DNA from 4 places in the Alteromonas pelagimontana genome. Region 3 is predicted to be linked to each of the others. Evidence: predicted binding sites of a transcription regulator. Region 3 holds the regulator's gene; each other region holds the start of a gene.
The links. The regulator sigma-54, encoded in region 3, starts transcription at its own class of promoters, with help from an activator protein. The targets are predictions, from matches to a motif close to GTTGGCACGNNNNTNGNNT.

Region 1 (7,894 bases), 1.9 Mb from region 3:
AAAATCGAAAGATGACGTATACGGTGTGACACCTGCCCGGTGCCGGAAGGTTAATTGATGGGGTTATCTTTTAGAGAAGCTCTTGATCGAAGCCCCGGTAAACGGCGGCCGTAACTATAACGGTCCTAAGGTAGCGAAATTCCTTGTCGGGTAAGTTCCGACCTGCACGAATGGTGTAACCATGGCCACGCTGTCTCCACCCGAGACTCAGTGAAATTGAAATCGCAGTGAAGATGCTGTGTACCCGCACCTAGACGGAAAGACCCCGTGAACCTTTACTATAGCTTGGCACTGAACATTGAACCTACATGTGTAGGATAGGTGGGAGGCTTTGAAGCATTGTCGCCAGATGATGTGGAGCCATCCTTGAAATACCACCCTTGTATGTTTGATGTTCTAACATAGGTCCCTAATCGGGATTATGGACAGTGTCTGGTGGGTAGTTTGACTGGGGCGGTCTCCTCCCAAATCGTAACGGAGGAGCACGAAGGTTAGCTAATCACGGTCGGACATCGTGAGGTTAGTGCAATGGCATAAGCTAGCTTAACTGCGAGACAGACACGTCGAGCAGGTACGAAAGTAGGTCATAGTGATCCGGTGGTTCTGTATGGAAGGGCCATCGCTCAACGGATAAAAGGTACTCCGGGGATAACAGGCTGATACCGCCCAAGAGTTCATATCGACGGCGGTGTTTGGCACCTCGATGTCGGCTCATCACATCCTGGGGCTGAAGTCGGTCCCAAGGGTATGGCTGTTCGCCATTTAAAGTGGTACGCGAGCTGGGTTTAGAACGTCGTGAGACAGTTCGGTCCCTATCTGGTGTGGGCGTTGGATGATTGAGGGGAGCTGCTCCTAGTACGAGAGGACCGGAGTGGACGAACCGCTGGTGTTCGGGTTGTCATGCCAATGGCATTGCCCGGTAGCTACGTTCGGAATCGATAACCGCTGAAAGCATCTAAGCGGGAAGCGAGCCCCAAGATGAGTCATCCCTGACCTTTAAGGTCTGGAAGGGTTGTTATAGACTATGACGTTGATAGGCAGGATGTGGAAGTGTTGTAAGGCATTAAGCTAACCTGTACTAATTGCCCGAGAGGCTTAACCATACAACGCCTAAATGGCTTCGAGAGAAGACCGGTGTTGTGTGTGAATGACAAACCTAATCAAGTCAAAAGAGTAGCGAAGACTCTGACTTAGACACTAATATTATGCTTTCCAGCATTGTTAAGACCAATTAAGAATTTATGTAAGGGTGATGCTCATACTTGAAAGAGTAGTGAAATCTTCCTTACGCAATAAGACAACGCCTTATTGCAACGAGTTTTTGCCTGGCGACAATAGCGACGTGGCACCACCTGAATCCATTTCGAACTCAGAAGTGAAACACGTTAGCGGCGATGGTAGTGTGGGGTCTCCCCATGTGAGAGTAGCACATCGCCAGGCTCCCATTCGAAGAAAGGGCTATCCGCAAGGGTAGCCCTTTTTTTATGTTGATAAGTTCTCTCAGCAGGTGCGCGGCCGCCGATAACTACGTACCTCCGGTAACTATCGGCATTTCGCTGCGCATTACGTGTATAGTCGTACTTTTAAATCATCAATTTCAGGCGCTAGTTGCCGCTGGATGAATTACGATTCTGGTAAAAATCGACATATTCCATTCGAGATAGCAGTTGATCGTTATTTTCATCGATATCGTTAAATGCTTCATTGACTCCGTCACGAGAAGCCTCTGCCTTTGTTAATTCGCCGCTTTTATCGACATCCATCCGATCAAATTCTGCTTTAGCAATTCTTCCATTGTTGCTCTGCTGTGCAGGAGAGGTCCTCTGAGCTGTATTCTGTTCCAAGGCAGAACTTTGATTATTTACTGTAGCGTCATTGTTTCCTGACTGCCCTCTCGCATAACCAGGTTCTATATCGCCCTTACTATTTTTTTGAGCTGTTTGAATTATATCATCTTCAAAAGATTCAGGATTAGACTGCAAATAGGATTCAAATTCATTTTTACTTATTTGTTGATCTGAGTCTGTATCTATCTTGGTAAAATAGCTGGCTACACCTTCATCATCTACTTCCGCATTGGTAAGGTAACCATTACTGTTTTCATCTAACTCTGCAAAGGTGCTTTCAATTTTTTCCATGTCGTCGCCAGCCGGTGAACAAGCTGACAGGGCTGCTCCAATTACAGTGACTAAAAGTAGCTTTTTCATTTATTAGCTCCTTAACGGATTTCTCCTAAAATTTAGGAATTAAGTTCAGAGAGTTGAATACATCAACTGTGCCATATGCTCTAATCCTATGTGAAACAACAGCCTAGCTTCGAAATTCGATTATTTTTGATGAAGAGATGTCATAGAAATGTAAACGACCGTGAAAATAATACCTAGGTAGTAACAGTTGGCGCGGAAACAACTATTGCGATTTCCGAAGAAATTGATTGCGGAGACTAAAAATGCTCGCTAGCTATATCTATCTATTTCAGGCGCAGTTAAAGCTTCTGAACCGTCACGCCCCCCACAAAACGGTTATCAGAGAGTGTAAAAATATCTGTGTAAATGGCATTCTTATCAACTCTTTAGAAGGATATCAGAATGCCATTGTACCAAAGCTATCGAACAGTGGCGGTTGTCGTCAATCAACCGCGCATTATCGGCAACTTTTAATTAAAAACTACTTCACCCATAGTAGGCAAAACTTCTAAATCGTTCTTCCCAAACTCGGGATCTGTCGGGCAATTATTGACGGTTCCTTCAAAGTAGAGAGTACCTCCGGCAAGGTTAGCGTAAGCTCCCGTAGCGGAAGTTAAATTGACCTGTTCTCTTACAGTCATAGGAACACCTGTAGAACAGTAAGGATCGCCACTTGTCGGTAAAACCTGGTCGCCTTCGCTTCTTATCACGTACTGGCGATTTATGTCTGCCATGGTGTGACTAGCGATAAAAGTTTGACTATCAATTACTCCCAGAAGTACTCCCTTCAAGGTGATCTTTCGCTGTATTCCTTTACGTTCACGCGGAGGTATATCTTTCCATCCTGTATTAATCAGCTGAATTTCATAAACACCTAACTGCTGTGGGGAAGTGCGATTTGCAAGATCTGCCGTTTCGTAAGTTTTCACCCAACCACTTTGAGCGGAGTAGGTACCCTTTGCTATTTTTTCCGCGGAAAAAGCAGTGAACGGTGAAATTAAAAGACTGGTAACAAGTGACACTTTAGCAATCTTGGATATACGCATACGAGTTCCTTTTCGGGAGTAGTTTTATTTAAGCGTAGCTTGTATAGCTATGACAAGTACAGGTTGCTTATACTATTGCAGACAGATTAAAGATCGAAAAAAACACTGTTTTTCTAGTGCTATTTGTTGAAGGAGCAGTGCAAGTATGAGTGAGTAAAAATTCATTAGCGGAAACGCCGGGAAAACATTTCTGATGGCTCTGCTGGAGCATCTTAGCTCCAGAAGCTAGGCTAAGGAATATCCAGTTATTGTTGATTAGCTATCTTGAAGTAAAGCGCAGCTACCTTTGGCAATCTTTGGTTGTAGTGCTGAATCTAACATTAATAGAAACATGTGAAAGAAAAAATAAAAAGCAGGGGTCTAATTAAGGATGTTGTGCATAATGCACTTCAGCCATGTCATCTACTTTTGAAGGATTAATTATGAAACTAAATAAGAAAAAGCCAGTAGCGAACACCATTGGTGCTGTGGTCATAGGATCATTCGCATCAGCCGATGTGATGGCAGAAAGTAATCCTTTTGGTATGCAGCAGCTTGAATCAGGCTATATGCAGGTAGTTGCAGAAGGTAATTGCGGCGGAAATAAAAGCGCGAAGGAAGGGAAGAGCAAGGATGAAAAAGCTGATAAAGAAGGCAAGTGCGGGGGTGAGCACAAAGCTAAAAAGGAAGGCAAGTGTGGAGGTGAAAAAGCGAAGCAGGAAGGTAAATGCGGTGAAGATAAGGCCGAAAAGGAAGGTAAATGCGGCAGCGATACGCACTAGTCTTTAAGGTGAGTGGCCTCTCTCGTCGTCGGCCACTCCACGTATAGATTTTATCACTGGCTATAGAGGATGCTATGAACGTATTGGGTGCCGGCCTGGGCTTGCGAAGAGAAATGCTGGATGCGCTGTTGCCGGAACTGCCCGCTAGCGTGGACTTTTGGGAGGTCGCGCCAGAAAACTGGATCCCGCTGGGTGGCCGATACCAAAAGCAGCTCAACCAATGTATAAAGCAGGCTCCCTTTACAACCCACGGCTTATCTCTTTCTATTGGCAGCCCGGATCCCCTCGATATTGACCTGATCAAATCCATAAAAAGATTTCTTGATGAGCATCAAATCGAAGTTTATAGCGAACACCTCAGCTACTGCTCCGGGCACGGCCACATGTATGATTTGATGCCCATACCATTTACCGAAGAGGCTATTAATCATGTCGTCGAGAGAATACAGCGCGTTCAGGACATTATCCAGCGACCTCTGATCATCGAGAATGTGTCTTACTATCTTGCTCCTGGTCAGGAAATGAGTGAACTGGATTTCACATTGGCGGTGCTTGAAAAATCCGGCTGCCAGCTGTTGTTGGATGTAAATAATCTTTATGTAAACAGTGTTAATCATCGTTATGATGCAAACTCGTTTTTATGCGCATTGCCTTCTGAAAAAATTGTTTATGGCCATATTGCGGGTCACTTTGATGAAGCGGAAGATTTGAAAGTAGATACTCACGGTGCAGACGTTATCGAACCTGTATGGAAATTACTGGATGACGCTTATGCCTGCCATGGTGTCTTTCCAACCCTTTTGGAAAGAGATTTTAATGTTCCACCGTTACGTCAGTTGCTGAAAGAAGTGGAACGGATCAAATGGTATCAGCAGAAGCATAGTCCAAGGCAGATGTCTGTTCAGGAAGTGATAGGTTGAGTCACTTCAAACAGGTACAACAAGAGTTCGTAAGCAGTATCAGAGAACCTGAGAAATCGGCACCGGATAGTCACGATAAACAAAGAAGATTACACCTATATCAGTCGCTTTTTCTTAAGAATATAGACGGCTTTCTGCAAAACAGTTTTCCCGTGATAAACAGTATTGTAAAGCCGCAAGAATGGCAGAAGTTGGTGAGTTCTTTTTTTAAAGAACATAAATGCTGCTCACCGTACTTTGCTGAAATCAGTAAAGAATTTATTGACTATCTTTCTGTTAAACCTGAATGTCTGAAAGAAGTCCCCGGCTTTATACCTGAACTGGCTCACTATGAATGGTTGGAGCTGGATGTCAGTATACGCAAAGGTGACAACAGCATTTATGAGTGGCGTGTCGAAGAGGGGATTCCGCACAGGGTGCGCCTGTCTCGTTTGGCAGCGTTGGTTTCCTACTACTATCCCGTTCATCAAATTGCGCCATCTTTTCAGCCACAAGCCGCATCTTCTGACCCCTTTTACTACGTAGTTTATCGTAAGCCCGATGATGCAGTGTCTTTTCTGCAAATTAATGTTGCTACCGCGCTCATGCTCAACATTGTTCAAGCGGCAGACGAGGGGCTCGATAGGGCATTCATACTTAAACAGCTACAAACTTCTTTACCCCACCTTGACGCGACTTCCTTGGAAAATAGCTTTGCAGAAACATTCACGCAATTGCTGGATCACACTATCCTCTTACCAGCCACAGAAGCGAAATAGCGGTTATTCGATAGCCTAATGATGCGCTTGATTGCTAGAAAGGCTGTCAATCTGATTAAGTTTCGATTACCATTTACGCCCATTTTTAATGATTATACAGTTAGGTAACTAATGGCTGATAACAGTGATTTTAAAGAAGCTTTCAATGGTTGGTATGTTCTGGCTATCATTGCGGTTTTATTAGCGTTTTCTCTCTTGCATGTCATTGTAGGCTGGTTCACTTTCTGGCTGTAGCAGCAAACCAAAGGCGTTATTGTGACCGCTGAGTATATTAAATCAGTCGTTAAGACTGTGCCTGATTATCCGAAACCAGGCATAATGTTTCGTGATGTGACCAGCGTACTGGAGGACCACAAAGCGTTCTCCAGCTGCATTGCATTATTATTAGAAAAATTTAAGCCTTATAAGTTCGATAAGGTTGCCGGAACGGAAGCTAGAGGCTTTCTTTTTGGTGCGCCATTAGCAATTGAAATGGGGGTCGGCTTCGTGCCCGTTCGTAAACCTAATAAACTACCCCGAGAGGTAATAAGTGAAAGTTACGAACTGGAATACGGCATGGATACACTGGAAATTCATAGGGACGCAATTCAGCCGGGCGATAAAGTTCTGTTGATAGACGATTTACTAGCGACCGGCGGCACCATTGCCGCGTCAGCAAAGTTAATAAGAAACCTGGGAGGTTCAGTTGAACATGCAGGGTTCGTTATTGGTTTATCCGACTTGGGTGGCGCTGAGAAACTTGCCGCAATGAATATATCTACCTATTCAATCTGCGAGTTTGCAGGCGAATAAGGAGCAGCAACACCGATGAGTTACCAGGTATTGGCGAGAAAATGGCGTCCCGGCCGCTTTAGCGAGCTGGTAGGCCAGGATCATGTTGTGACCGCTATCGCCAATGCGTTGGATAATGATCGCTTACATCATGCTTACCTGTTCACAGGAACTCGTGGTGTGGGAAAAACCACCATCGCTCGCATTTTTTCTAAAAGTTTGAACTGTGAGGAAGGACAGGGCGCCAATCCATGCGGAAAGTGTGATACGTGTAAAGAAATTGAGCACGGCAATTACGTTGATTTGCTGGAAATTGATGCTGCCTCCAGAACCAAAGTGGAAGATACCCGTGAATTATTGGATAACGTACAATATAAGCCGACGCGGGGCCGCTTCAAAGTCTATCTGATTGATGAAGTGCACATGCTGTCTAAACACAGTTTCAACGCACTGCTGAAAACCTTGGAGGAGCCGCCTCCGCATGTAAAGTTTTTGCTGGCGACGACAGATCCGCAAAAATTACCTGTTACTATTCTCTCTCGCTGCTTGCAGTTTAATCTTAAAGCGCTTTCTCGGGAACAAATTACCGGGCAGTTACAATACGTATTGCAGCAGGAAGCAATTCCCTTTGAGGAGCCAGCTCTCGCGTTACTTGCCCGTGCTGCACAGGGAAGTATGCGTGATGCATTAAGTTTGACAGATCAAGCCATCGCACAAGGCGATAATCGCATTTCAACCGCTATCGTTACCGATATGCTGGGTCTGATGGATCGTCACCAGTTGCTAAAGCTGTTGTATGCTGTCGTACAGAAAAAGCCTCATGATCTTATGGAAATCGTGGCGCAGATGGCGGAACAATCGCCGGATTATAATCAATTACTCGCTGAACTTAGTAGTTTGCTGCATCAGATTGCACTTACTCAATGGGTGCCTGATGTTTGTAAACTCGAAACTACATCGGCCAAGGCAATCTATCAATTAGCAAAGCAAGTACCGGCAGAGCAGGTCCAGTTGCTTTACCAGATTGCGTTGCAAGGCAGGAAAGACATGCCTTATGCCGCCGAGGGACGCAGTGGACTGGAAATGACACTGCTACGGATGATGTCGTTTGCGCCAACTGCGCCTGTCAAAGATCCGGAACACGTTATTGCGGAGCAGGCACCTGCAGCAGTCTTGCCTCAGCATGAAGAAATGCCTGATGAGGACGATGTTGATGGTTCACGTGCTGAAACTGCCGGTGCCGGTGACGAAACAGATAATTTCAGCATAAAAAAACTTGCCGAGGAACAAGCGGCAATTGAACAGCAGGCTGGGCAGTACCGTGTTTCATCAAATGTCCCTCGTCCGGTAGAAGCTGAATCAGAAGGACAAAATACCGCCGAGCCGTTTAATGATTCAGATGATGCGGCCGAAGAGCCTGCGAACATGGCACTTCGTGATATTCCACCTTTT
Region 2 (7,894 bases), 1.7 Mb from region 3:
AAAAATGAAGCTAGCTTTGACTCGTGTCAGTAGTGATAATTAATTTTATCCGCAACGACTTGCACTCCCTTAATGAAAACTGAAGGACTTAGTTGAGTCGCTTGAATGAAATGCTACGTTTAATAGGGGCACGTAGGAATTTGGCAACGCGGGTACCGCCCTTGTTATAAGGAAGCCGAACCTCGCCTGCTTCATTAACCGCCAGATACGTCCTGAGTGAGTCGATATCACATTGATTTGGTATGACTACATGAGTAGGCACTGTTATTGCTTTTCAGAATAAAATCAAGAAGGAGGAGCTGCGTGGATTTGGATCTACACCTGATATTCTATCACTTCTATCAAATGGGTATAGCGTTCATTCTTGCATTACCCATTGCTTACAATCGAGAACATAGAGCCGACGGGGCTGGCATCCGTACATTTCCACTGGTAGCAATATCTGCATGTGCATTTATGTTGGTGGGAAGGGATGTTTACGAGGACGGCGAAGCGGAAGCTCGTGTAATGTACGGCATTGTTACCGGCATTGGCTTTATCGGGGGCGGCGCCATCCTTAAAAACAGCAAGCGAGTAGCCGGCACTGCGACTGCAGCAGGTATCTGGTTGGTAGGAGCGCTGGGTGTCTCTGTAGCCTACACCCGCTATGAAATCAGTCTAGTGCTATCGTTCATGGGGTTCATTATTTTCCAGTTTTCTGATCCGATGAAGAAACGTGTTTAATCCGGTTAGGGTTAAGCTGGAGCTTTGTTAATAGGGGAAAATGGTCTGAGCCGTAACCGGGCAGACGTTTAATATGAACCAATTCAAATTCGGCACTGTGAAAAACGTGATCCAACGGCCAGCGTATCGGGGGATATTTTGCGTGGAAAGTATTGAAAAAACCTCGCCCCCTGCGCGGATCTTTAGCGCCGCTAGATTTTCTGAATTTGCGAGTGGTGGGTGACCATGCTACATCGTTTAAATCGCCAGCCACAATTACAGGTACCGTTTTCTCGGCAACTTCGCGCCCAATAACCGCTAATTCGGCATCTCTTGGACCGGCTGTTTCATTCTCTGTTGGACTCGGAGGCTTCGGGTGCAGACAGTACACTACAACCTCCTGCCCGGCTAATTCAATGGTAATTTCCATTGAGGGTACGCCTTCCTCAATAATGTAGCGGATTTTCTCCGCCTTAAAAGGAATGCGACTGTATAGGTGCATACCATAAAGATTTTCAAGAGGGCAGGCAAGGCGGTGCGGGTATGAGTCGTGAAGCTCTGCTAGTTCTTTTTCCCATTTACCGTTGGTTTCCAGAGTAATGAGTAAATCAGGTTTATTCTCTTTCACCAGACCTTTCAGTCCAGCGTAGTTTTCGTTGTACATATAGACGTTGCTTGTCATGACGGAGATGCATTGCTCCGCCTTCGCTTCTTTGACTCTTACTACTTCTTTTTTCCATAACCTTGTGTAAGGAATTATCCATAAAACCTGGTAAAAAATGGCTGCCCCCAAAGCGACCATGAAAACAAGGGAGGTCGTTAAATGACTGCCAAAGTTTATTCCCCAGCCCAAGAGAGTCACCAATAAGAGGACGAACAACTGCACGCGGGGAAATTCCCATACGCGGATTGTCCAGTGCTCTCCTGGTAAAAGAGGAGCAATAGTCGTAAACAGCAGCAGAGTGCTCATTAGTGAGAGCGTCTCAAACATAAGCGATTGATCCTTTTAAGAACATTCTGAATTTACAGCAACTTGTTGCGGATACCAAGATCAAAGACAAAGGGTAGTACAGCAATAAAGCTTATCAGGTTTAGTAGTACGCGTTAATTGTAACATTATGAGATAGCCCTTTATCGTTATTTTCCGGCCATACTTTCAGTATGGTGGCGTAGCCAATGATGGGAGGTGAGACGGATTTATCTCTGCACGTTTCTCTGAGTAAAAACTACTAATTTTACCGTAAACATTGCAGCAAATTTTTGCGAAATGTTGTCTTTAGCCGCGGTTTTCGCAATATTATCAAGCTATTAAGTGTTGGCATAGAACTAGCTTTGTACTCAGAGTATTGACAAAGGAGAAACAAACATGAAACGTTCAATTTTATCGTTGATAGTAGCTGGTACACTGTCTGCTTCCGCTCTAGCCGGTGATATGAATAACGAGAATAAATGGGAGAAAGGCGCAAAAGATGCGTGGATAGACGGTAAAGCTGAAGCTACGTTGCTTTTTAATGGAAATTTAAATTCTTTCGATATTAATACCGACGTCCAAAACGGTAAAGTTGTGCTGACAGGAAAGGTCGAAAATTCCGTTGATAAAAAACTAGCAGAAGAGTTAGTTGCTAATATTGATGGAGTAAGTTCTGTAGATAATCAACTCTCTGTGGTTGAAGACTGGGACAATGATGAAATGACCGCTTCATCTAATTCCGATGTGGATGACGACGATGCGGATGATGAAAACGCATTAACCGACGCGAAAATCGCTACGGTGATCAAAACGCGTTTGCTTATGGACAGCGATATCTCTGGCTTAGACATCGACGTTGATGTAGAAGATGGAAATGTAACACTGACCGGAGACGTAGGTTCGGATGCTGAACGGCAACTAGCGGTAGAAATTGCTAAAAATGCTTCAGACGTGAAGAATGTAGAAGACAATTTAAAAGTCGCTACAAAAACAGCAATGACCAATACTCAGTAGCTAACGCTCCAAAGTAAAGAAAAAGGCACCTCGGTGCCTTTTTTTAGCTCTACAAGTTGCCCTGTAAATTTTTCCCATCACTCAGCAAAGCTTATACTCCTCCGTATGAATGACCTTTAAACCGAAACTACAACTTTATTATTACCCGCTGTTTTTGCTGACACGAAGCGTTTTTTTATATTTTTGCGCAATTGGTTCGTTAATTGAATATGTCAGACTATCCAGTACCTTTGCGAATGGTATGAAGAACTGGACAGACAGAATTAACTATAAAGAAAGGACTGACATCATGAAGTTTCTTAAACCTAAATACCCGCCTCAGCCGAACAGCCGCTTTCAAAAATATTTGCAGAGTCAGCCAGTGTTTAACTGGTTTGATAGATATGAGAAGCAACACGACGTACAAAGGGTGGATTCAGCTGAAAATGCAGCTTTGTATCGTAATTGGATGGCTAAACGTGTAGGTGAATAAAAAGAAACTCAATGGGCAATATCTACGAAAATTCTGTAGTAATTGCCCACTCAGTTTTAACGGCTATCAGCGGTTATACCATCAAATAAAAATATTTTATAATTCAGCAAGATATGCGAATTTTCTTCAGGCTTTTTAATACCACTCTGGTATAGAGACTGCACTCTGGTTAATGGATTTAACGACTTCGGAGGTAGGCACAATGCGTTTCATTAAATGGGCTCTTTTATCCGTGTTACTTTGTGGCAGTGTTGGGGTTATCAGTCAGCCCCAGGTAATAGCCGAATTTTTATCTTCACCAGAAGAATCTCGCAAATTAGCGGCTAAAAATGATATCGATATGCAAGCCGTAAAACGTCAGTATTTAGAGACAGAGTTTGATCTACACAAACGGGATCATATTATTCGCCAGCAGCGTATCAAACATTATCTTGAGTTGGCCAAGCAGTACGACAGCAACGAGTGGTATTCCAGCCGCGATGACGTATTAAGCCGCGCTAAAAACCTTCTTACACACCACGAAAGGATGGGAAGTGGTATATATGCAAGCCTTTAAGCAGATAGTAATTATATTAGCAGTGGGCGTGATCGCGGGTTGCGCCACTCCCCAGGAAAGCGAAGAGCAAGCGACACAGAGTAATCAAACAAAGGAAGAGCGCCAGCAACCCAATCAGAATGTTGAGCAACTGAGTGCGGGAAAATCTGTTACTGTTGAAACCAGCCAGGGTAAAATCAGTGTCGAACCTACAGTTGTTGCAGTAACCGATGCGCAGGGCAGTTCGGACGTAGCAACCGGTGATTTTTATTATGACCCTTGGGAAGGCTTTAATCGCTCAGTCTTTGGCTTCAATAATTATCTCTATCAATATGTACTGATTCCGGCTTCAAACGGCTACCAATATGTGGTGCCTGTCGTCGTCAGAGACAAAATCGGTAATGCGTTTGACAACATCCGCGAACCCCTGAACCTGGTGAACAATCTTTTTGCCGGCGAAGTTGATGAGGCGGGTGTTAATCTTGGCCGATTTGTTATTAACTCGACAGTTGGCATTTTAGGTTTATTTGATCCCGCTACCAACTGGTTCGAAATGGAACCGAAGAAACAAACCATTGCTGATACGCTGCAGCGTTATGATGTGCAGTCGGGGCCGTATCTGGTGCTACCTTTGCTAGGCCCGAGCGACACCCGAGGTGCCTTTTCCACCGTTACCGAAGGTTTTATTCATCCTATAAACCAGTTTTTTGAGCCCCCTGAATCATACCAGTTACGTACCGCTGATGGATTTGATGATTTTTCTAATCAATCCGACACCTACCAGCAGCTTTATCAGCAGGCAGAAGATCCTTACATCTACTTTAGAAACCAATATATACAGGGACAGCGGCGAGATGAACTCTTCCAGTACAACAACGAGCAGCAACAAGACGAAAAATAAACTTGCCAATGGAATTGTGGCAGCAAGATGGTTTCTGATCCTCGCGTTCGCGATAGCGATCGGTGTGCTGGGTTATTTTGTCAGCCAGTTTAAGATTGATGCGTCAGCAGACACGCTGCTGGTTAAAGATAATAAACTTTATATTCAGACACAGGTTGCCAACCAGCAGTTTTCTCCGGATGAATTTATTCTGTTAGCTTATGAGCCAACTGCGCACGCCCTTTTTAGCCAACAAACCTTTGACGATATCAGTGCGCTATCGGAAAAAATTCGCCAGCTAGACAGGGTTAAAGCTGTCACTTCCATTTTGACTGTCCCGTTAATTAACGATACCTCTGCTTTAACCGGCGGGACAGAAGTCAGCTCCCTTACCTGGCAGAATCAACACTATTCTCCTGAGGTCATGGAAAATCTGGTGGTCGATCATCCGATTTTCACCGACTTGCTGATAAACCGCCAGGGTACCGCCACTTCTATTCAGATTGTATTTGAAGAAAATCCAGAACTGGCACAGATAGAGTCAGAAATGACGAGGATCCAGGCACAGTTGCTAGAAGGCGATTTAACCCCAGAGCAGGAGCGAAGACTTAGCGAATTAAAAGCCAAAGCTGATCCCATAAAGCAAGGGCTGATAGAGCAACGAAAAAAAGAAATTGAGCAATTAACGCAGATTAGCAAGCAGGTTGAAGATCGGGCCAACACATACATGGGCGGTTCCTACGTGGTGGGCCAGCATTTAATCGATATTATCAAATCTGACTTAACCAATTTCGGTCTGGCGATTTCTGTCGTCATTGCTTTATTGTTATTGTTTCTCTATCGGTCCATAAAATGGGTGCTTTTTCCTTTGTTTTCCTGTGCCGTGAGTGTGCTGCTGACAATGGGGATTTTTGGGTTTTTGGATATGCGCACCACGGTTATATCCGCCAATTTTGTTGCACTGCAGCTGATTCTTACGCTAGCGGTGATGATACATCTGATAGGAGCTTATCGAGAAATTAGCCGCAACAATCCGGCGTTCTCCCAGCGTGAAAGAGTGATTGCCACATTAAACGATAAACTCGCTCCCAGTTTTTTCGCCATGCTTACTACTTCCGTGGGCTTCGGCTCGCTTATTTTCAGCGGATTGCAACCGGTGGTAGATTTCGGCTGGATGATGCTGGTATCCATGTTAGTGACCATCAGTGTAAGCTTGCTCCTGTTTCCCGCGTTACTAACCTTATTACCTGCAAGTCAAGAGTCTTCAGAATATCGTTTCATTGAAAAAGCGCTGGATGACGTTAAGCGTATGAACCTGGCTATTCCTAAATCTGTGGCTTTGGTGTGCATACTGATATTTTTGGGGACGGCATTGGGTATTTCACGTTTAGACGTGGAGAACTCCTTTATTGACTATTTTGATGATGATACTCAGGTTCACAAAGAGCTGGCTTTTATTGACCAGCAGTTCGGAGGCTCAACGCCGCTTGATATCATCCTTAACGTTGATCAGGTAAACGATGATCAGGAATTGGTGCTTACGGCTGATGCAGTAAACCGTCTACAACTTGTTCAGGCTGCAGTAAAAGCGTTTGAAGCCACTGGCAGTGTGACTTCTGTCGCCAACTTTACTGATTTAGCCAAGCAGCTCAATGATAACAAGCCGCTCACTGAATATGAGTTAACTACCATTTATCATATTCTTGATAAACAGGTTGTAAATCAACTTGTAGGAGCCTATTTTTCTCCAGACTCTCAACAGTTGCGGATCTCAATTCGAATTCAGGACACCACCGCAGGGCTCGATCGCGAAACCTTCATGAACGACTTACAGAAAGATTTGCAAGCTGTTGGTGTAGAGAGAGATGAATATCAACTCACTAACCTGTTCGTACTGTACCAGGATATCCTTAGCCGCTTATTTGACTCTCAGGTGACAACTTTGGGGATCGTGTATGCGGTGCTGGCACTGGTACTGCTACTGATTTTCCGATCATTAAAGATTGCGCTTATTGCCCTGGTACCTAATATACTTACCACGCTCGGCATCCTGGGGGTAATCGGATGGTTAGGCATTCCTCTTGATATTATGACAATTACCATTGCGGCCATTGCAATGGGCATTGCCGTTGATGACACCATTCACTTTTTACACGCTTATCTGCAGGGTAGGAAGGACGCGACAGCAGAAAGTAACGAGGCGAGTAGTGCAAGTAACCGGGCTTTTGGTCATACCGGCTTGGCGATAGTATTTACTACAACAATTATTACCATCGGCTTCTCAATATTTGGGCTTTCAAACTTTTTACCCAGTGTATATTTTGGCTTGCTCACCGCTACGGCAATGATATTTGCTTTAATTACCGACCTTACGTTACTGCCGGCGCTATTAAACTGGTTAGTTGCCAGGCCCAATAAGCCGCAGCAAAGTTCCAGAGAGAGCAATTAAGCTCTCTTGTCGGGAAGATAAAATTGAGCGAGTACAAAGCAAAGATTGCCGAAAAAGAGCATTTAAAATGATTGATTGACTTCGAAAGAAGAATTTAAAGTCATTGATGAAGTGTTAGATAACCCTATGACTGTTTCCGTGAAATGCTGCCAGATAAAGGCTAGTGTTCCTCAATTTGTTAAACAGCCTGCCTCTGCGGTTGTGCTTAAGGTACCGCTATTTACGCGAGAATAGCCAGCTGAAAGCCTGGGGCAGGGCACCGTGTTCATTGATCGCCGTAATTTAACCTCAATGGTTTTCGCTAACGAGCAGGGTGAACGTAAAACCTGAACCGTGAGTTAAGAGGCTTGTACTTTCCTGAAAATAAGTATAAATTTTGGGGTTGGAAACGGAGTTCTGTATTAAAGGAAAGCGCGTGGGAGCATCTAAAACGAGTAAATTAAAAGATAGATATTATTTCTTCACAAGCCATTCCTCTTCTGCCAAAGTTTGGTTGGCGTTTTTCATCTGTTGTACTATATCTTTATTCCTCGCGTATTCCCTGCTGACCATCTTTGATAGACGTCCTGACATTTCAGAGGAACAAGAATCGTCGTTATTGAAAGTAGATATTGCTGATTATACGGTTCAGCTTAGCCCCGAGGAATAAACTCTCTCTTTCTTTAGTCTCATCGCGCGGCTGACCCTTTTTCACGATTGGCCATCATTCTAATCGGCAAGGCTGTGCTCACTCAGCGCAAAAAAGCCGCGCCCGAAAAGAGATAAATGGTTTCCTCTGTTTCTGAGCTGATCAGACATCAGTGTGGATCAGTATAATGTTTGCAGCAAATTGGAAAAGCGGTTTGGCAAGTTATATTGTTTATCTGGGGTTT
Region 3 (7,894 bases):
ATAGTCATCAGGTACGTATAGTATTGGCTGAAAAAGGAGTGGGTGTAGAAATCAGTTATACCGATCCCAATAATCTGCCAGAGGATCTGATTGATTTAAATCCCTACGGTACAGTCCCAACCCTAGTTGATCGTGAATTGGTGTTGTATAAATCTCACATCATTATGGAATATCTTGATGAACGGTTCCCGCATCCACCATTGATGCCTGTTTATCCCGTGTCACGAGGTCAAAGCCGCCTAATGATGCATCGCGTTGAAAGCGATTGGTATTCGTTAGCCGCGCAAATTTTCCGGGGTGAAGGGGATGTTGAAACTGCTCGAAACGAATTGCGTGAAGCTTTGCTTTCTCTTGCGCCTGTCTTCGCTGAAATGCCATACTTTATGAGTGAAGAGTTTAGCTTAGTTGACTGCTATTTAGCGCCTCTGTTATGGCGTTTACCGGCTCTGAACATTGAGTTAACCGGTGCAGGCAGTAAAGAAGTAAACGGCTATATGACGCGGATATTCTCTCGTAGCTCATTTAAAGCGTCACTTACGGATCAAGAACGCGAAATTCATAATCCATTATGAGCAAAATGACGTCAAACCAGCCTTACTTGTTAAGAGCGTTCTTTGACTGGATAGTGGATAATCAGTTAACGCCTTATATTGTTGTTGACGCAACAAACGAGCTAGCTAATGTACCACAAGAGTTTGTCAAAGACGGGCAGATAGTGCTTAATGTTTCACCTGCAGCTTGTGTTAACTTTGCGTTGGATCTTGAGTCGCTGTCTTTTCAGGCGCGTTTCGGTGGGCAACCGAGAGTGATAAGTATGCCTTGCCAAGCAGTCCTGGCTATCTACGCCAGGGAAAACGGCGCGGGCACTGTCTTCGCGGTGGAGGACGAAATGATTCCTGATCCTAATCCTCAGGAGCCGAAAACCCGACCTTCTGGTGATACTAAAGATGGCGATGCGGAAAGTGCGCCGGTACCTCCTAAAAAAGGTAAGCCTACTTTAAAAGTAATTAAATAAAAATTTATAATAATAAATCCGGCCTAGCCGGATTTATTATTTATAACGCTATTTCTCTAAACAAGCTTCTGCCTTTCATTACTCTTCTTGTTCTACACTCAAGCTCCGGATGATGCCACTTTTAGCCGAGGATTCCTTACCCTCGTAGTCTCTGAAACAATAGAGCATTTCGTTTGTAGCGCCACCTTTTCAATCCCTTTTTTGATCGCATACAAAAAGAAGAAGGCGGTATAAGCGCAAAATATTTCGCTTTGGGCAAACGTATGAATCAGGGTGTCGTCAGACTAAACAAGAAACAGCGTTGCAGTACCTAAAAACGCAAAGATACCGACAACATCGGTAATGGTCGTAAGAATAACGCTACCGGCCAGAGCAGGATCGATCTTCAGCCGTTTCATCACAAGAGGCAAGGTTGCACCCGATAACGCCGCTGCAATCATGTTAATCAGCATCGCAAACGCAATCACTACGCCTAACATGAAATCGCTTTTCCAGACGGCGATTACGGTAGCAATGAGCACCGCCCATAGCATGCCGTTAAGAAATCCCACTGCTAATTCTTTGCTTATCAGCCAGCGGGCGTTGCTCATGTTTACATGTCCTAATGCCATGCCGCGGATCACCAGCGTCAAGGTTTGATTGCCGGCTACGCCACCCATGCTTGGTACAATGGTGTTCAATATTGCCAATACCGCCAGTTGACTTAATGTTGCCTCAAATAAGTCACTTACCGCAGCAGCGAGCAGCGCGGTAACCAGGTTTACTGCTAACCACACCGACCGGCGTTTGGTACTTTGCCACACTGGAGCAAAGGTATCCTCTTCATCATCCAGACCGGCCATACTCATCATGGAATGCTCAGCATCCTCACGAATAATATCTACCACATCATCAATGGTGATGCGCCCAACTAAGCGATTTTTTTCATCGACTACGGGCGCAGACAGCCAATTGTACCGTTCAAACAGACTGGCAACCTCACCATCTGGCATATTGACAGGAATGGCTTCAGCGTCATCATCCATGATTTCCGAAATTTTATCTTCAGGATCAGCCGTTAACATTCGCGTGACTGGAACAATACCAATAAGATTATCAGTGCGATTTACCACATAAAAAGTATCGGTATTTTCCGGCAGATTGCCTTTCAAGCGAACATAACGTAACACCACATCTACCGTCACATCGGGGCGCAACGTAATGGTATCGGTGTTCATAACAAAACCGGCGGTTTCTTCGCCGTAGGAAAGCGCTTGTTCGGCCCGCGCTCTGTCTTGCGTACCCATTGTTTGCAGTATGCCCTGCAACACTTCATCGGGAAGACTGCTGAGAGTTTCAGCAAGATCATCGGTGTCCATTTCTTCCAGGGCATCGACCACTTTTTCTGGCATCATCTTAGTGATAATGCCGTTCCTCACATCTTCTGAAAGCTCTTCCAGTACATCCCCGTGAAAATCGGCATCTAGCAGTTCCCAGAGCTCATCACGGGTGCGGGTGGGGCTGGACTCAAGAATAAGCGCTACGTCACTGGAAGCCAGCTCATGAAGCAATTTACGCACAGACACAAAACGACCGTCTGCCAAGGCGGCATTCAGTTGTCTTAGCTGACTTTGGGCGTATTTTGTTTCAAGGGCTTCGGCCATAGCAGACCTTCAAAAAACGGGAAAAATTAACGACTTATAGGTTACATCAGCACCCACCAAGTGTCATGAAATTTGTGCGATTTATCCAATGGCAACGAGTGAAACGCTCGAGCGCTAACGGTGCAGTAAAGCGAGGCAGATCAGGTTAGCATTTAGCGAGTAAAAGTCGGGCTACAATGGCGTGTTGTGAAGAAGAAACTCGGCTAACTTAGCATTGAATTCACGCATGAAATCTTTGGTGACTGCGCGCTTGCTGAACATAAAATGCACATCTTGAACATTAATTGGGGTCTCGCTTATTATAAGGTTTTTAACATTAAGTAACTTAGCATTTGCTTTCAGCACCTGCCGGTCATCCACGATCAGTTCTACGCGATTTTGATTCACCAGGTTCAGACGTCTGTTAACACTTTCAACGTGCACAATCTGTTTTGGATAGGCTTTAATGACATTGTCGGCAAACCATTCGCCATACCAGCCGCTTTTATTTATCGCGACCATATGCCCTTCGTCAAGCAACATAAGCAGGCTCTTGTCTGCATAGGCGGATTGGTGTTTTTTCAGGTAAGCAAAAGTAATTGTTTCTTTGCGATAAGGCAGCGAAAAAGTATTGTTTCTGCTTCTAACTGAATTTTTCGCTGCGCCGAGAACGACTTCAATATCGCCCTGCTCAATTTTCCTTCCCATTCGCCGCTCAGGAAAGGTGGAGGCGCGAAGTTGATACCCCATCTCGTTCAGCAAATTTTTAAGGATGGTATAATCGGAGCCTCTTACTTTGCGCTCACTGTCATAGTAAACATAGGGATACCAGTTATTCGTCGCTGTCAGCTCTATCACCTTGTCCTGCGCCGCCAGCAGGGAAGGGGAAAAGACGGATAAAATGAATAGCCACACAATACGATGATTCGCGAAGCCTTTGTAGGCGTTTATAACTTCCATTATGATGCGCAATCAAGACCTCTCTACGAAATTAGCAGGAGAAGTTTTTCAGTAAGGAATAGAGAAGAAGACTTTACGGGCGTAATACTGCTTTAGCAAAACAAGCGCTATTCTGCTTCATTGAATTTACCAGCGATAAGCGCTTCAATCGCCTGCATCGCAGCCTCAGCATCCGGCCCATTGCTGATAACGGTAACTAGTTCGCCTTGATGACTTTCCATCATCATCAGCCCCAGTACGCTATTCGCATTGGCCTCTTTATCGCCCTTTATCAGGGTGACTTCAGCATCAAATTGGTTTGCCAGTTGAACTAACTGAGTCGCTGCTCTTGCATGAAGTCCAAGCTTATTCACTATAGTAAGAGATTTTTCTATTCGCATTATTTGTTTAACTCACGATGACGGATCTGAACATCAGGATGAATATCACTGAAATTCTTGGCAAGCGTTTGCGCTACGAAAACAGAACGATGTTGACCACCAGTGCAACCAATAGCAATAGTGACATAGCTACGATTATTGCGCTCTAAATGAGGCAGCCAGGTGGTGAGTAGATTCTGTATTTGCCAGATAAACTTGGTAACAATGGGCAGTGAGCCAAGGAACACTTCAACTGGCGAATCCAATCCATTCAGATGCTTTAAATCAGGCTCCCAATGTGGATTGGGCAGGAATCGCGCGTCAAATACATAATCGGCATCTTTAGGTATACCGTGCTTAAACCCAAAAGATTCAAATACCAATACCAATCTGGAGCTTTTCTTCCCCAGGATGCGTTCTCGAATGAGTTCTGCTAATTGATGAATAGATAAGGAATCTGTATCAATATATAAATCCGCTCGCTCCGCAATGGGAGCAAGTAAACCCGCTTCGGTTTTAATCGCTTCAGACAAGGATTTGTTTAGCTTTGCCAACGGGTGTAAACGACGAGTTTCGCTGAACCGCTTAACCAGAATATCATCGCTGGCGTCGATATAAACTATGGTCATATTCCAAGACGCCGGCAGATAATCAAGAATTTCTACCAGTTCAGCGGGATCTTTGGGCAGATTTCGAACATCAATGCTAACTGCAACCTGATCGTATTCTTCTGCAACAGTATGGGTAAGGGCGGGAAGCAGATTAACCGGAATATTATCGACGCAGTAGTACCCTAAATCTTCCAGCGCGCGCAGGGCGACAGATTTTCCTGACCCGGAACGCCCACTGATAATAATAAGCTTCAATGCCCATCTCCCTGTAAACGTAGTGACGGCTTATTTCAAGGCCGTCACTATATCATCGCTTGTGGTGGCTTTCCGAATTGCTTTAACTGTGTCTCTGTCACTAAGTTTAGAGGCAACCGTAGCTAATGTTTGTAGGTGTCCTTCAGTTTGTTCTTCTGGTACCAGTAATGCAAAGAAAATATCTACCGGTTTATTATCAATAGCATCAAAATCGATAGCGGGTTCAGTGGTAACGACAATGGCAACCACGCGATCCAGGCCCGGCAACCTGGCATGCGGTAACGCAATACCGTTTCCGATTCCAGTACTTCCCATACGCTCTCGAGAAAGCAACCCAGTGAGAACCGCAGCCTCTTCTACCTGAGGATTATTTTTGGCCGCTATACCACTGATGATTTCCAGGATGCGTTTTTTGCTATTGCAATGGACCGCACATTCAGTGCGGTCCATGCTGATTAGAGTTTGAATATCCATGACGGGCATTAGTGCTTTTTCAACTTTTCCTTGTGCTTGATAACTTGCCTGTCAAGCTTATCTACCATACCGTCAATTGCCGCATACATATCTAAGTTTTCCGCAGATGCAAACACCTCAGCACCGCTGAGATGCATGGAGGCTTCAGCTTTTTGGTTAAGTTTTTCTACGTTAAGTATTACATGAACATTAGATATGTGATCGAAATGACGCTCTAACTTGCTGAACTTTGTTTCGACATAATTACGCAAAGAATCAGTGATCTCGACATGATGACCAGTAAGGTTGATTTGCATATTTCGTCTTCCTTATTTTGAGCCGCCTTATCAGATAAGGCTTTTACGTTGGTTAGACGGTGGGATCGATAACGACTCCCGATATTTTGCTATTGTTCGCCGAGCAACTTTTATACCCTGTTCGGCCAACAATTGAGCAATCTTGCTGTCGCTTAGCGGCTTACTCGGTTTTTCTGCTGCCACCAGCTTTTTAATTAATGCGCGAATAGCGGTAGATGAGCACTCGCCGCCAGAATCTGTCGCCACATGGCTGGAGAAGAAGTACTTCAGCTCAAAAATCCCACGGGGCGTGTGCATGTATTTCTGGGTGGTTACCCGCGAAATAGTAGATTCATGCATGTCTACCATCTCTGCGACATCATTTAGCACCATAGGTTTCATCATTTCAGGGCCATGTTCAAAAAAGCCCATTTGCTGCTGAACAATACAGTTAGCCACTTTCAGCAATGTATCATTGCGGGATTCTAAGCTTTTTATGAACCATTTCGCCTCTTGCATATGAGAGCGAATGAACTGTGAGTCACTGCTGTTTCTCGAACGACGACTCATAGCGGCATACTGCTGATTCACACTTAGCTTTGGCAGGCTGTCAGGATTAAGCTCAACTGCCCAACGGCCGTTTTTCTTGGTAACCGACACATCCGGTATTACGTATTCCGGTTCTTTGGTTATTAAGGCGCTGCCGGGGCGAGGATTCAGCGTTTGCAACAAGCGCATGGCCTCGCGCAACTGATCTTCTTTAAGCTTCGATTTGCGCATCAACGTACGATAATCTTTGCTGCTCAACAAATCAGCATATTCATCGATGATCATTTTGGCTTCTTCCAGCCAGGGCGTATCAGGGGAGAACTGCTTTAACTGCACCATCAGGCATTCCCGCGGATTACGGGACCCAGAACCAAGAGGGTCGAACATTTGAATCCGCTTAAGTACACATTCAACTTCGTCTTCTTCGATAGGATCTTCCATATCTTCGTCGTTTACACTTTGTAGAATGTCTTCAACGGTGACAGTTAAATATCCCGATTCGTCTATGGAATCAATAATGGCCATAGCAATTGCACGATCGGTATCAGAAAAATGTGTCAGACGCATCTGCCACAAGAGATGATCCTGAATGTTATCTGTGGTCTCACCCTGAAAAACCTGTTCATCGTCGCCACCACTACCACCAGAAGAGGAAGACGCTGCGGGGGCAGAAGACGCGGAATAATATTCATCCCAGGTACTATCAATAGGAAGCTCGTCAGGCAGGTCGTTTTTCTCTAACGCTTCGCCGGTATCCATATTGTCCGACGGCGTACTTGCCGTTTCATTAAAGTCGTCATTGTCGAGATTGTTTTTCTCACCGACATCATCGTTCCCTTCATCCACCTCCAATAGGGGATTGGAATCCAGAGCTTCCTGAATTTCCTGTTGAAGATCCAGCGTCGACAATTGCAGCAGTTTAATTGCCTGCTGCAATTGGGGCGTCATAGTTAACTGTTGACTAAATTTTAGCTGTAAAGATGGTTTCATCTACGTCTTAATTTCAATGCTCGTGTACGCTTGCATCCGTTAATAAACAATAAGATATGCAGGTTCTTCATATCTTTACTATAGCCTGAATTGTTCACCAAGGTATACATCCCGTACTTTTTGATTACTTAATACCTGTTCAGCACTACCTTGAGCGATCAACTCGCCGTGACTTACAATGTAGGCTTCTTCACAGACGTCCAGGGTTTCACGTACGTTATGGTCTGTGATTAGGATCCCTATTCCACGGTCACGCAAATGTTGGATGATCTTCTTTATATCATTAACCGAAATCGGGTCAACTCCGGCGAAGGGCTCATCGAGTAAAATAAATTGAGGGTTGGCAGCCAGCGCGCGTGCAATTTCGACTCGGCGCCGTTCACCGCCTGACAAACTCATACCCGTACTATTACGTATATGGTTGATATTAAATTCATCAAGTAGCGCGTCGGCTTCTTCTTCCTGTTGTACAGAGGATAAGCCTTTCCGCGTCTGCAGGATAGCCATAATATTTTCATGCACTGTCAGTTTTCGGAAAATAGAGGCTTCCTGCGGCAAATATCCTATGCCTTTTCTGGCCCGTTCGTGCATGGGTTGATGGGTTAACTCGTTATCATCGATAAAGATTTTACCTTTATCTAATGATACGAGCCCTACTATCATGTAAAAGGTGGTGGTTTTTCCGGCACCGTTAGGGCCCAATAATCCGACAATCTGCCCGGTGGATACAGAAAGGCTGACATCTCGTACTACCTGACGGGATTTATAGGATTTCGCCAGATGA
Region 4 (7,894 bases), 120 kb from region 3:
TATTGTGTGGAATTCTGTGAGAGACATTAACGCAGCGGCGGACCACATTATTTTCATAGCCGCCGTTTTTCCCAGTACTTAAATGACTACGCCCTTTACCAGTTCTGGTTCATCCAGGCACGTCCCAAAATAACAGCGGTTGGAAACCGGCTTCTTCCCCTTCTCATACAGTGTTGCTTCGCAGTCCAACCGGGCGTATAGCAAAAATTACTTTTTTGCAGTGTAACCTTTACGGGAAAGGCGGCCTGCATCTGGATGTAAAAACGTTTACCAGGAGAAACTTTTTATGTCACTGGCGTTTTTTTTGCGATTCCGTTGCTCCAGAAGGGCCTGATCCATAATCATAAAAGTTCGTCTCACGCTCCCTGATCTCCCAGCGTTGCAGCAGCATGAACTGCAAAGTTTCCTGAAACTTCGTTTACTTTGTCGCTGAACAGGGTGAGGTTTACGAGAAATGGCATTTGTATTGCTATGGCTACTACCATCCCAGTCGAAAGCGTTGTGACGACACCAACCAAGCGCCTTTATTAAAAGAGAAAACGCTGTGTTATCAATGCGGTTTCAGTCGATGACTCTATAGATAACTCGGGGGACCCAGGTGTTTTAGTCAATGTGGAACACTGGATGCCTCTACACACCACTCATTTTACGGAGTTGACAGTATGTCAGAATTTAGCGGCACCTTAGGGGTGTCAACGCGTGAACGCGGTCACCAGTTTGCGGTATGGGCACCTAATGCCAAAGCTGTGTCTGTAGTAGGCACGATGAACGACTGGAACCCCGAAGCACATCCCATGCAAGCCATTGACGGCGGGATCTGGTGGTGTGACATAGACGGTTGTGAAAATGGTGCAGAATATAAATTTCAAATTCAAACGGCTGACGATGAGCCCCTGCTTAAAAACGATCCCCGAGCTAGAAAACTGACTAACAGTATCGGCAATTCTGTTGTTTATGATGATGATTTTGAATGGGAAGTGACCGACTTTGAGTTACCGCCAGTTCACGAACGAGTCATTTATGAAATTCATATAGGTACCTTTAATAAGCCTGAAGATGGCAACGGCACTTTTGCTTCTGCCATAGAAAAGCTGCCGGAGTTACAGGCATTAGGTGTGAACGTTGTCGAATTGATGCCGATTAACGAATTTGCTGGTGATATCAGTTGGGGATATAACCCGGCTCATCCCTATGCAGTTGAAGAAGCGTATGGCGGTCCTGACGGTTTAAAGCGTTTCGTGGATGCAGCACATAAAGCCGGCATTGGCGTGGTGCTTGATGTAGTTTATAACCACTTCGGCCCCAGCGACATGGACATCTGGCAGTTCGACGGTTGGAGTGAGAACGATAAAGGCGGCATTTACTTTTATAACGACCACCGTAGCGCAACGCCGTGGGGCGACAGCCGCCCCGATTATGGTCGTCCGGAAGTGCGCAGCTACATTTATGACAATGCACTTATGTGGCTGTCAGAATTTAAGGCTGACGGGCTGCGAATGGATATGGTGCCTTACATCCGTTGCGTCTCGGGAGCTGATACCGGAGAAGACGATATTCCGGAAGCTTACGAGTTGATTCAGAAAATCAACGGCGATATTCGCGAGAGATTCCCGCACAAAATGACCATTGCCGAGGATTTACACGAACACCACTTTATCACCGACGCGATTGAAGACGGCGGATGCGGATATACCAATCAATGGGATGCCACCTTTTTACGCCCAATTCGAATTACGCTGGCGCAAACCAATGACGAATATGTAGATTTGCAAAAGGTTGAAGGTTCTTTGCTGCACATTTATAGCGGTAATGCTTACGCGAGAGTGGTATATACCGAGTCTCACGATGAAGTCGCTAACGAGCGCGCGCGAGTGGTGGAGCAAATTGCGCCGGGAAATGTCGATTCTGACTACTTTGCCCGCCAAAAAGGCATGCTTGCAGGTGCGTTAACGTTAACCAGCGCCGGAATTCCCATGCTGTTTCAAGGCCAGGATTTCAAAGAAGCCGGATGGTTTAATGATGAGAACGATCTGGATTGGAGCAGGAAAGAACGCTTTGCTGAATATGCAGAAGCGTACAAGCAACTGGTGGCGCTGCGTAAGAACACTAACGGAAATTCTGCCGGGTTAACTGGCGGAAACACTGAAATAGTCCATCGGGACGATGACAATAAAGTCATCGGTTATAAGCGTTCCAACGATGTGGGTTCGCAAAATGTTTATGTCTATATTCAGCTATCGAACAATACCACCGACAACTATCGTCTAGACGGGCTGGCCCCAGAGACAGCTTGTTTATTTGCGTGGAGCGACGGTCTTAAAACAGAGGAATTGGAAGAAAACGACGGCTACGTTAAAATGCTGCCCTACAGCATTATGATTTTTGCTGAAAAATAATCTTGCCGGAATATTCTGGGCGACAAAAAGCAGGTGCTGTTAGCGCCTGCTTTTTTTTGGCCGGAAAATTTTTTTTACCTTAAAAAGAGGCCGTGCTGCGTAACATCAATCCGCCTTGATTAGATAAATCCCTCTATCTCTGAGCTGATCACACATCAAGGTGGATTAGTATAACAATCTGTTAAAGGACCTCATCAGGTGAGGGTGGTAGAATCTGCGGCCACTTTTAAACCACCGCAGATCTACCTGATGTTTGACATTATCACTAGCCGGGACAGCAACATAAAAAATGATGTGCTGTCGGGTATCACCGTTGCACTGGCTTTAGTTCCAGAGGCCGTTGCGTTTGCTTTTGTGGCAGGTGTTGAGCCGATGATTGGGCTTTACGCCGCCTTCATGATGGGCCTGATTACTGCCGCTATCGGTGGAAGGCCAGGAATGATTTCGGGTGCAACCGGTGCAATGGCGGTAGTCATGGTCGCACTGGTCGCTCAACATGGCGTACAGTACCTGTTTGCAGCTGTGGTGCTGGCGGGGGTGTTGCAAATTCTCTGTGGCGTATTCAGGCTTGGCAAGTTCATTCGCCTGGTGCCATACCCGGTGATGTTAGGTTTTGTCAACGGTCTGGCGATTGTGATTTTTCTGGCACAGTTAGGACAGTTTAAAGTGCAAAATGCGTTGGGCCAATGGCAGTGGATGGAAGGCACATTGCTGTATATCATGCTGGGACTGGTAGCGCTGACTATGGCGATTATTTATATATTGCCTAAGCTTACCAAAGCGGTACCGGCATCCTTGGTCGCTATTATTACCGTTACCTTGCTGGTTCATGGGCTTGATCTTGAAGCGCGCACTGTTATTGATTTTGTACGCGATCTGCTGCCTGCGGAGCAGAAAGCCACCGCGACACTGGCGGGTGAGTTGCCCTCTTTTGCCGTTCCTTTGGTACCCTTCACCTGGGACACCTTCATGATTATTCTGCCAACTTCAGTCATTTTATGTCTGGTTGGTCTGATTGAGTCACTTCTTACGCTATCTCTTATTGATGAAATGACCGACACTCGCGGTCGCGGCAACAAAGAGTGTGTAGGTCAGGGGGTAGCCAACACGGTAAACGGTTTCTTTGGTGGCATGGGCGGTTGTGCCATGATTGGTCAAAGCATGATCAATATTAACTCCGGCGGGCGTGGTCGTTTATCAGGTATCACCGCCGCACTGGTTCTGCTGGCCTTTATCTTATTTGCGGCACCGCTTATTGAAATGATTCCGCTGGCGGCATTGGTTGGAGTCATGTTTGTTGTCGTCATTGCGACGTTTGAGTGGGCTTCTTTTCGTATAATAAGAGGCGTAAACAAAGAAGACGCCTTTGTACTGTTTTTAGTTACTGCCGTGACTGTTATTGCCGATTTAGCTATTGCTGTGGTGGTGGGCGTTATTGTTTCTGCACTCGTCTTTGCCTGGAAACATGCTCGACATATTGAAGTGAAGGCCCATCTCGATAAGGACGGCTGGAAAGTGTACGAGCTGGATGGCCCACTGTTTTTTGGCTCCATCCAACATTTTAAGGATATGTTTGATGTTGCCAACGATCCGGAAGATGTGGTTGTGGATTTTAACAACAGCCGAATTTGGGATTCTTCCGGTATTGATGCATTAGACAGTCTGGCAGACAAGTACGAAGCGCAAGGTAAAAAATTGCACATACGCCATATCAGCGCGGAATGCCGCGGATTACTACGTAAAGCCAATAAATATGTCGAGATCAACGTAACCGAAGATCCTCGCTATCGTGTGGCTACCGACAAGCTAGGATAGTTTTTGCGCTAACCGCTTCCAATAGTTACTTGTGCATCAACTTGGTTCAGATGAACCAGGTTGGTGCGACAATCCTCCCCTCTGAGTTCTTCTCATACAGTTAAGTCGTTGAAATCTAGAGTCTAAAAAGTTGGCACCGAACTTGAAATACTCTTGTTGAACATATTCTTCAGGCAGATTACTGCCGTTTGACAATGCAGTCAGGCGTACGTCGATGCGCGCTGAAACAGGCAAAGAAGCCCACAACCAACTTTCGTTGGCGGTGGGTTTTTTTTTGACTCGAAAAAGGGTTAGACAATGAATCAATCCACATCATTAACGCGAGTAGTTGTTGTCGGTAACGGCATGGTAGGACACCATTTCGTAGAGCAACTGGTCAGCAGCAAAAGCCAGTGTGAAATTACAGTGCTTAGCGGCGAAAAAAGACTGGCCTATGACCGCGTACAATTATCTTCTTACTTTAGCGGTAAAAGTGCAGCAGATCTGGCTCTGACCGATGAAGCTACTTATGACGAATGGGGCGTGCGGTATATTAAAGAGGCCATGGTTACCAGTATCGACCGTACTGCCAAGATAGTCACCACCGCTGCTATGCAGAATTACGAGTATGACGTTTTGGTGATGGCAACGGGTTCGTTTCCTTTTGTGCCGCCTATTCCTGGTAATGATCAGGCGCATTGTCTGGTATATCGCACCATTGAAGATTTGGAAGCCATTGAAGCGTCTGCCAGCCAAAGCAAAGTCGGCGTTGTGGTCGGCGGCGGATTATTAGGGCTGGAAGCCGCCAATGCACTTAAGCAGGCCGGGCTGGAAACCCACGTAGTGGAATTTGCCTCGCAACTGATGGCAGTTCAGCTTGATAATGCTGGTGGTGAGCTGCTAAGAAGCAAAATTACCGCTCTTGGTGTACAGGTACACACGCAAAAAGCCACACAGGTCATTGAAGCAGGGCAAACCTGTCGCTATCGCATGGTGTTTGCCGATGACTCGTTTTTGGAAACGGACATGATTCTGTTTTCCGCCGGGATCCGTCCCTCAGATCAACTGGCGCGCCAGGCAGATCTACAGATTGGTCAGCGTGGCGGGATTGTCATCAACAACCTGTGCGTTACCTCTGATTCCAGTATTTATGCAATTGGTGAATGTGCGCTATGGGGCAACCGAATCTATGGGTTGGTAGCGCCAGGTTACACCATGGCACGCGTCGCAGCAGCCCATATAGCGGGTAATGACATGGCGTTTGAAGGTGCAGACATGAGCACCAAGCTTAAACTGATGGGCGTTGAGGTAGGATCTATCGGTGACGCCCACGCCCGCACCGAAGGCGCTATGTGCTTTACTTACCATAACCAGCCCGAAGGCATTTATAAGAAGCTGGTAGTGGACGCTGCTCAACAGCAGGTGATAGGCGCTGTGCTGGTGGGGGATACCAGCGATTACGACACATTGCTGCAGTATGCACTAAACAGCATTGCACTACCTGAGCACGCAGAAAGCCTGATTCTACCTAGTGCAGGCGCAGCACCGACATTAGGTGCGGATGCGCTACCTGATAGCGCAACCATTTGTTCATGTCATAACGTTGCCAAGTGTGACATTGTGGGAGCTATAGAGGCAGGCTGCTGCAGCCTGGGAGAGGTAAAATCGTCTACCAAAGCCAGCACCGGCTGTGGCGGTTGCGCTGCGTTGCTGAAAAATGTCGTCGACAACGAGCTGGAAAAGCGTGGGGTCGAAGTGTCCAAAGCAATCTGTGAGCACTTTAACCATACCCGTCAGGAACTTTTTCATATCGTTAAAGTTGAAGGTATCCGCAGCTTCGATGAGCTGGTGGATAAACACGGCAGCGGCTTAGGTTGTGAAATATGTAAACCCACCGTTGCATCAATTATGGCCTCGGTCTGGAACGACTTTGTGCTACAAAAAGCGCACCTTCCTTTGCAGGATACCAACGATACCTATTTGGGAAATATGCAAAAGGATGGCACCTATTCGGTAGTGCCTCGCGTAGCAGGTGGTGAAATTACGCCCGAGAAGCTCATTCTGCTGGGAGAAGTGGCCAAGCGCTATAACTTGTACACCAAGATCACCGGCGGCCAGCGTGTAGATTTGTTTGGTGCTCGCGTGGAACAACTGCCGCTGATTTGGAGCGAACTCATTGAAGGCGGTTTCGAAACCGGACACGCATATGCGAAGTCTCTGCGCACGGTGAAGTCTTGCGTAGGAAGCACCTGGTGTCGCTATGGTGTGCAGGATTCGGTGGGACAGGCCATTGCAATTGAAGATCGCTACAAAGGGCTTCGCGCACCCCATAAAATTAAGATGGCAGTTTCAGGCTGTACCCGCGAGTGTGCTGAAGCACAAAGTAAAGACATCGGTATCATTGCCACGGAGAATGGCTGGAACCTGTATGTTTGCGGCAATGGCGGTATGAAGCCGCGCCACGCGGACCTGTTTGCCACCGACTTGGACACCCCCACACTCATTAGCTACATCGACCGCATTTTAATGTTTTATATAAAAACTGCCGACCGCTTACAGCGAACGTCGGTGTGGATGGACAATCTGGAAGGCGGGCTGGACTATCTTAAGTCCGTCGTTATAGAGGATGCACTGGGAATTAATCAAGAGCTGGAAGCGCAGATGCAGCATATCGTCGATTCCTATCAGTGCGAATGGAAGACTGCGGTGGAATCTCAAGAATCACTGAAACGCTTTCGTCAGTTTATCAACAGCAACGCGGTAGACAGCAATATTCAATTTGTCACGCAGCGGGAGCAGATCCGTCCCGCGACAGAAGCCGAAAAACGCGCCGGTAACAACGTCATTCCGGTTGAATTGGTATAAGGAGAAAATCATGTTAGCACAAGTCGAATACGTCCCGCAGTGGCTGGAGGTTGGGAATGAAGAAGATCTTATTGATAACAGTGGTATTTGCGCACTAATTGATGATCAACAGGTGGCAATTTTTACCCTTGCGAGCAAAGGCGGAAGACACACTTTTGCTCTCGGGAACTGGGACCCCATCGGCAAAGCCAACGTGTTATATCGGGGAATTGTTGGCTCCATTGGCGGCGAACCTGTAGTGGCATCGCCGCTTTATAAGGAGCACTACTCATTGATTACAGGCAAATGCCTTGAAAATGACGGCTACGCGGTGCCTGTTTACGAGGTGCGTGTGGAAATGGGCAAGGTACAAGTCGCAGTATAAAAATAAATGAAACGCAGTTAACAACAAAAGAGCGAAATCATGAATCACAGCCAGCACCACGAACTGTCAACGCTGATACCAGTGACGACAACAAAACGGACACAACAGTTAGGGCAGACAACTTGCCCCTACTGCGGTGTTGGCTGTGGCGTAGATGTTATTCGCCAGCAGGATGGCCGCAACGCTTCCCTGAAAAGCGTGGCCGGTACGCCGGAACATCCGGCGAATTTTGGACGCTTATGTATCAAAGGCACTAACCTTCTGCAAACCAACGGTGCCGAAAACCGCTTATTGTCGCCTTCAGTGGCAGGAAAAAACGTTTCCTGGGACACCGCCACAGGTTTGGTGGCGGAAAAAATTAAAGATGTCATTGCCAAACATGGGCCGGAGGCAGTGGCGTTCTACGTTTCCGGGCAACTGCTTACTGAAGACTACTATGTTGCCAACAAGCTGATGAAAGGGTATATCGGTAGTG

Region 1: the regulator sigma-54 is predicted to act here: its motif matches at 2,265-2,283, upstream of CA267_RS15930 (EF-hand domain-containing protein).
Region 2: the regulator sigma-54 is predicted to act here: its motif matches at 2,017-2,035, upstream of CA267_RS16845 (BON domain-containing protein).
Region 4: the regulator sigma-54 is predicted to act here: its motif matches at 4,341-4,359, upstream of nirB (nitrite reductase large subunit NirB).

The regions. Positions count from the first base shown of each region.
Region 1 covers NZ_CP052766.1:3,613,750-3,621,643, forward strand. Annotated here, with positions in the region: rRNA gene CA267_RS15920 (23S ribosomal RNA) at 1-1,103, shown strand, start outside; rRNA gene rrf (5S ribosomal RNA) at 1,325-1,440, shown strand; gene CA267_RS15930 (EF-hand domain-containing protein) at 1,605-2,207, opposite strand; gene CA267_RS15935 (hypothetical protein) at 2,657-3,232, opposite strand; gene CA267_RS15940 (HvfA family oxazolone/thioamide-modified RiPP metallophore) at 3,655-3,993, shown strand; gene CA267_RS15945 (HvfB family MNIO-type RiPP peptide maturase) at 4,068-4,913, shown strand; gene CA267_RS15950 (HvfC family RiPP maturation protein) at 4,910-5,671, shown strand; gene CA267_RS19165 (hypothetical protein) at 5,783-5,905, shown strand; gene apt (adenine phosphoribosyltransferase) at 5,927-6,463, shown strand; gene dnaX (DNA polymerase III subunit gamma/tau) at 6,479-7,894, shown strand, end outside.
Region 2 covers NZ_CP052766.1:3,822,024-3,829,917, forward strand. Annotated here, with positions in the region: gene CA267_RS16835 (MgtC/SapB family protein) at 346-723, shown strand; gene CA267_RS16840 (endonuclease/exonuclease/phosphatase family protein) at 683-1,693, opposite strand; gene CA267_RS16845 (BON domain-containing protein) at 2,069-2,686, shown strand; gene CA267_RS16850 (hypothetical protein) at 2,976-3,158, shown strand; gene CA267_RS16855 (hypothetical protein) at 3,361-3,714, shown strand; gene CA267_RS16860 (MlaA family lipoprotein) at 3,701-4,594, shown strand; gene CA267_RS16865 (efflux RND transporter permease subunit) at 4,548-7,022, shown strand.
Region 3 covers NZ_CP052766.1:1,173,789-1,181,682, reverse strand. Annotated here, with positions in the region: gene sspA (stringent starvation protein SspA) at 1-572, shown strand, start outside; gene CA267_RS05420 (ClpXP protease specificity-enhancing factor) at 569-1,015, shown strand; gene mgtE (magnesium transporter) at 1,300-2,658, opposite strand; gene CA267_RS05410 (substrate-binding periplasmic protein) at 2,830-3,597, opposite strand; gene CA267_RS05405 (HPr family phosphocarrier protein) at 3,705-3,977, opposite strand; gene rapZ (RNase adapter RapZ) at 3,977-4,822, opposite strand; gene ptsN (PTS IIA-like nitrogen regulatory protein PtsN) at 4,853-5,296, opposite strand; gene hpf (ribosome hibernation promoting factor) at 5,305-5,592, opposite strand; gene CA267_RS05385 (RNA polymerase factor sigma-54) at 5,623-7,110, opposite strand; gene lptB (LPS export ABC transporter ATP-binding protein) at 7,189-7,894, opposite strand, start outside.
Region 4 covers NZ_CP052766.1:1,295,626-1,303,519, reverse strand. Annotated here, with positions in the region: gene CA267_RS05915 (alpha-amylase family glycosyl hydrolase) at 663-2,396, shown strand; gene CA267_RS05910 (SulP family inorganic anion transporter) at 2,646-4,211, shown strand; gene nirB (nitrite reductase large subunit NirB) at 4,509-7,055, shown strand; gene nirD (nitrite reductase small subunit NirD) at 7,066-7,419, shown strand; gene CA267_RS05895 (nitrate reductase) at 7,459-7,894, shown strand, end outside.